One region of the Psychrobacillus sp. FSL K6-1415 genome, then DNA from elsewhere that is predicted to be linked to it. Evidence: predicted binding sites of a transcription regulator. Region 1 holds the regulator's gene; the other holds the start of a gene.
What was found. Region 1 encodes LexA, which represses DNA repair genes until DNA is damaged. Its sites were predicted from a motif close to CGAACATATGTTCG; they were not measured.

Region 1 (3,220 bases):
GCGTAGGAAGTGTTCCGGGTGGTGCAGCTGTATCTGCAATGACAGTTGTATTAGCTGGGGTAGTAAACTCTTGAAGTACAAGAACCATATAAATCACCTCCTTTTAATAGATTTGCCAAATTATCGGCATACAGTAATATATGTCCTATAAATTAATAGAACTAGTTAGATTGATTATCTCGTATGAATAAATAATATAAATATGGAGGGATTTGAAGTAGTTTGATATAGGTAGGTGATTTAAAGAGATACAACAAAACAAAGTATGGTTTTAAAAAATATATAAAACAGCTCACTTGGTTAATAACCAAGTGAGCTGTTTGTGTTTATTTCTAACTTTCTTTTTTCTAAGATTCTTATAGCATCTTTTAACAAATTGATATCGATCAAAATTTCTTCCTTCAGATGGTAGTTATTGCATCTATAGTAATCATTAATTAGCTTTTTTAGTTCTACTATAATTAGTTTCATAAGTTTTTTGCCCCTTTATAGTTATATAGGCTGACATAAAATAATATAATTAATTTAACCTATGTTCAATTATAAATACTAATACCCAAATTTACGCATTTTTAACCATTTTATTATTTTATTTGATAAATATAATGGCATTTGACTATTTGTTACTATTTATTTTAGCATTTACTAGTAAGGGGATATTGAATCTCTACTTAAATTAGAAGGGGGGGAAACATTGTTTATCAGACCATGCGAAGGAAGAATTACATCGCATTTTGGGGAAATTCGAAAGAATAATATAGTTAAAGAGCATAAAGGAGTGGATTTCGGAAGTGATGGAAGTCCGGTTATAAAGGCATCAGCAAGTGGAGTAGTGACGAGAGCAAAAGTTATAGGTGGCTATGGAAACACAATAACAATTGTCCATACTTTAAACGGTAAGAAATATGAAACCTTGTATGCTCATTTAAAATCTTTCACCGTAAAGATTGGACAAAATGTAAAACAAGGCCAACAGATTGGTATAAAGGGCACAACAGGAAATAGTACAGGAATACATTTGCATTTTGAAATTCACATACCATCTTACGAGGCGGGGCAGCCAAATGCGGTGAATCCTTTAAACTATATAAGCGAAACAGATATAACCGAAGTACAAAAACTTTTAAATTCAGTAGGTTATAAACTAATGGTTGATGGGATCGAGGGACCTTTAACAATTGCAGCAATTAAAGATTTTCAAAAGAAAAACGGCTTGGCAGTTGACGGAATAGTTGGGCCAAGAACTTTAGCTGCTTTAAAGAAAAAATAAAAAACACTAAGAGGAAAACAGAATATGTTAACTAAAAAAGAAATTCGGACAAAATAAAACCCCTCAACCATAAAGGTAAAGGGGTTTTTCGATGATTTCAACGAAAATGTCCACTTTTCGTTGAAATATGATATCGGCTCTTCGTTATCTTACTGACATTTAAGTATATTGTCAAGTCCGTTAAATCTATTGAATATTGCGGTAAACACCAACTACTTTTCCGAGAATACTAACTGAATTTACGATGATAGGTTCCATGGAAGAGTTTTCAGGCTGTAAACGGAAGTAAGATTTCTCTTTAAAGAATCGTTTAACGGTTGCTTCATCTTCCTCTGTCATAGCAACTACAATATCTCCATTATTGGCTGATTGCTGTTGTTTTACAACGACGTAGTCACCATTCAATATACCTGCTTCAATCATACTATCACCCATTATCTCCAACATAAATAAATTATCATCGGCAGTACCAAAAGTTTCTGGAAGCGGGAAGAACTCTTCTATATTTTCAATTGCGGTAATGGGAACACCAGCGGTAACTTTACCTACAAGGGGGACATGCACAACGTTTTGTTTTTCAGCAATACTACCTAATCCATCAAGAATCTCAATGGCACGTGGTTTAGTTGGGTCTCTTCTTATCAAACCTTTACTTTCCAGTCGTGCTAAATGTCCATGTACGGTTGAGCTAGAGGCTAAGCCCACAGCTTCTCCTATTTCTCGAACAGATGGCGGATATCCTTTTTTACGAACTTCTTCTTTTATAAAAGCTAGAATGTCTTCCTGTCTCTTAGATGCTTTTTTCATATGCTCACCTCTTTTAGAGTAATTAATCTCTATCCTTTTCTATCTTATTAATAGTATAACAGGCGAAGAACTTTAATGCAAACATAGGTTCTAATTGTTGTTGACAAAAACAAGTGTTCGCATTATTATTGAAATATACATTACGAACACACATTCTATTGGAGGTATTATTTATGACTTGGATTAAAGAAAACTATTTTCTAACAATATTTGTAGCGTGTAGTATTGCTTTTATAATGTTTATAATAATCTCGAATTCTTTTTCAACTGATGAGAGTCTTCATATTAATATAGAGCAAGGCGATTCTTTATGGGAGTTAGCAAATGAGTATGGCGTGAAGGAAGATAAAAAAGTATGGATTAATAAGGTTATAGCTATGAATAATTTACAAGATGGACATATTAAAGCTGGGGAGATGCTTAAAATCCCAGTGGAGGAAAAAAGTTACCATTTCAATCATGAAACGGAGATAGCGGGCGATACTAAATGAAATCAGTTATATATTGTCGAGTGAGTACTGAAAAAGAATCTCAAGAGACATCTTTACAAAGACAGGAGGAAGAGCTATTAGAATTTGCAGCGCTACACAATTATGAAGTAGAGAAAGTATTTATAGATCAACATAGTGGATATGATATTGAACGTGAAGGCTTATTAGATTTACTGGATTATATAAAAGAAAATGAAATTAAAGCGATATTTGTTCAAGATGAAACCCGGATTGGTAGAGGAAATGGAAGAATGGCAGTTCTGCATCTTCTTCAAAAAACAAATACCTCAATATATACTTTACAGGATAAGGGTGTTATCAATTTAAATGAAATGGATTCTATGTTACTGGAAATACTTGCGCTTGTAGAAGAATATCAAAGGAAATTACACAACGCTAAAATCAGAAGAGGTATGAAGAAAGCGGTCTCCGAGGGATATAGACCAGAGAAAAACTTAAAGACAAAAGGCAATCCTGAAGGTAGAGAAAGAATAGATGTTCCTTTAGCAGAAGTAGTCAGACTTCGGAATGCAGGACTTACTTATGAAGAGATTTCAATGACCTTAAAAGGTTTAGGATTTAATATTAGTAAAGCAACAGTACATAGACGTTATATTGAGTATATAGAAGCACATGGAGTGAAATGACTTGC
Region 2 (3,220 bases), 1.4 Mb from region 1:
TGCTACTAGAGACACCTCTGGTATATCTATTCCTTCTCGCAACAAGTTAATCCCTATTAGTACATCGTAGGTACCTAAACGAAGTTCCCGAATAATTTCAGTACGCTCTAGTGTTTTTACTTCTGAATGTAAATACTGTACCTTTATACCGATTTCCTTTAAGTAGTCCGTTAAATCCTCCGACATTTTTTTCGTTAACGTCGTAATTAAAACACGCTCATTTTTAGCCGATCTTTCATGTATTTCATTGATTAAATCATCTATTTGCCCTTCAATAGGCTTCACCGTTATGACTGGGTCCAATAGTCCTGTAGGACGGATAATTTGTTCCACCATTTCCGGTGTATGCTCTAGCTCATAAGGGCCAGGAGTTGCTGAAACAAATATAGCTTGGTTAATATGTTTTTCATATTCAGTAAATGTAAGGGGGCGATTATCTAGAGCAGATGGCAATCGGAATCCGTAATTTACTAGCACAGATTTTCTCGCTTGGTCACCATTATACATTCCTCTTACCTGAGGTAATGAAACGTGACTTTCATCTACTACGAGTAAAAAGTCTTCTGGAAAATAATCAAGTAATGTGTAAGGAACCGCTCCAGCTTCTCTTAATGTTAAATGTCTAGAGTAGTTTTCTATGCCTGAACAAAAGCCCATTTCCTCCATCATTTCTAAATCATACCTAGTTCGTTGCTCCAATCGCTGAGCCTCTAAAAGCTTATCCTCGCTTCTCAAATACGCAAGCTGTTCTTCTAGTTCTTTTTCAATATTTGCTATGGCCAGCTTCATCTTTTCTTCACGGGTAACGAAGTGGGACGCAGGGAATATAGCTACGTGGTCACGTTCTCCTAAAATTTCTCCAGTAAGCGCATTAACTTCACGAATACGATCAATCTCATCTCCAAAGAACTCCACACGAAGACACTTTTCATCACGTGAAGCCGGAAAAATTTCTACTACATCTCCACGAACACGGAATTTTCCGCGTACGAAGTTCAAATCGTTTCGTTCATATTGAATATCGACGAGTTTACGTAATAGCTGATTACGATCTATTTCCATTCCGGTTCTTAATGATAAGACCATCTCTTTATATTCCTCAGGATTACCTAAACCGTAAATACAGGATACTGATGCGATAATAATGACATCTTTTCTTTCAAATAAAGAAGAAGTAGCAGAATGTCGGAGCTTATCTATCTCCTCGTTAATACTAGAATCTTTTTCTATAAATGTATCGGTTGATGGAACATATGCTTCTGGTTGAAAATAATCATAGTAACTAACGAAGTACTCGACCGCATTGTTCGGAAAAAACTCTTTAAACTCATTATATAATTGACCCGCTAGTGTTTTGTTATGTGCCATCACTAATGTCGGTTTGTTTATCTGTTGAATAACATTTGAAATAGTATATGTTTTACCTGTGCCTGTCGCACCTAGTAAGGTTTGATATCTTTTCCCTTCATTAACCCCTTCTACTAGCTCTTTAATTGCTTCTATTTGATCTCCCGCTGGCTCATACGGAGCTTGCAAGTCAAAAGTTTGTTCCATACATAAGCCTCCCATTTTTTTGAATAATTTCAGTTTAACATACTCTTTTTTTGATTCCTACTAAAACGAACATATGTTTTTTAAACATAATAAAAAGCCACTGATACCAGTGACTTTCGACTTCATTATTATTATCTTTTCGATGCTTCTTGTGCTAAATATAATCCTACCTTATGGTTTTGTCTCCAAATCGCATCCCACTTCGATAGAGGTACAGGTTGCTCTCCAATATATGGAGAAATTTCTAATGTAATACCAGGCATTTTCGTTTCCTGGATAAACCAATCAGCAGATGCTCCAGAGCCTGGCAGATATTGAGGCGGCATTACTTTATAACCGGTAAGTTTCGATAATGTTTTTGCCAGCGCTTGATCGCGCTTAGATTCTGCTGTCTTTTGATAGTTAAACCAGTACATTATTTGTCCCGAAGAGTGATAAGAAATATACGTTTTAAACTTATGTTTCTTGACGAAATCCCGAAACGCCTTTGACTCCGGTTCACTAAAAGCACTCGGTCCTTTATACGCCATATATGCTGGTTGCTTATGTCCTCCTTTGATCTTATCCCAACCAGAGGCAAAGTTATCGTTTAAATCTACCCCGCGTATATTCGATTTCCATCTATTAAAATTAGAGTTTCCATTAATCTTTGTAGCAAGTGCGCCATTCTTCATAGATGTTGGTCCTGATTGAACAAGTTTCACACCATCAGGGTTCATCATAGGGATAAACCAAATAGCAGTTTGATCTAAAGTCTGACGAACATTATATCCACCATAAACAGATTTATTTTCGTAATGAATACTATATGTATCAATCATTTCTGCTACCACATTTGTCGTCATATGCTCACGAGCATGTAAGGAACCATCCAGCAGTACTTCCTTTTTTCCGTTTCCAATTTTCATCGCATACAGAGGAGTACCTTCTACTGATTTACCTATTTGCTCTAGCTTCGTAAATTCAGGATATAACGCTGCAATTACATTAAGTAGATATGTCATTTCTTCATACTTCAGTACTTTTTTCGGTTGCAATAAATCCATGTGGACAAAATCATTCATATTTATCTTTGCCTCTTGTCCTAGAAAATAGATAATTCCTTTACTCTTCTCTACTCCTATTAAATCCACAGATTGATTGGCTGCTAGTGTCCCAATTTGGATAGACTGTGTATTGTAAACAGGTACCTCCACACGATTATATAGTTTCATCGGATATGTCGCTTTTTTTATAGTATCATTAGAAGGACTCAAAGTAGGAATTGTACCCTCCAGAGGAATATAAAAGACATCTTTACCTACTTCTACTAAATGATAGACTGAGGAAGTTTTTGTACGAGTTAAAACTGCGTCTTTTAATAGTATGCCCTTTTGCACAAGCTTCCCTTTTTTCATAACATAGTATGGGATTTGCTCATCGACTACCTTAAAACTCATTTGTTCCTGTTCAAATAAAACACTCGCTTGATTACTATAGATAAATCCTGGAACTCCATTAAAATCAATTTGATAATACCCAGCCACTAAGCCTGTCGTTTCGTATACTTCCGCTGTTGTTCCTTCTAATAATATAGAAGATTCATTGGAGGTATCTGATAATACTTGATAGCTATCGAGCGTTTTAATATTCCACTTATCTTCTGCTTGGACAATAGTTGGTAGAA

Region 2: uvrB (excinuclease ABC subunit UvrB) is a predicted target of LexA. The motif match lies at 1,621-1,634, and genes of this name have one in related genera.

The regions. Positions count from the first base shown of each region.
Region 1 is NZ_JBBOOQ010000001.1:1,721,546-1,724,765, forward strand. It holds gene MKY60_RS07990 (hypothetical protein) at 1-88, opposite strand, end outside; gene MKY60_RS07995 (peptidoglycan DD-metalloendopeptidase family protein) at 695-1,270, shown strand; gene lexA (transcriptional repressor LexA) at 1,457-2,077, opposite strand; gene yneA (cell division suppressor protein YneA) at 2,251-2,568, shown strand; gene MKY60_RS08010 (YneB family resolvase-like protein) at 2,565-3,215, shown strand.
Region 2 is NZ_JBBOOQ010000001.1:3,123,714-3,126,933, forward strand. It holds gene uvrB (excinuclease ABC subunit UvrB) at 1-1,554, opposite strand, end outside; gene MKY60_RS15030 (M14 family zinc carboxypeptidase) at 1,686-3,220, opposite strand, start outside.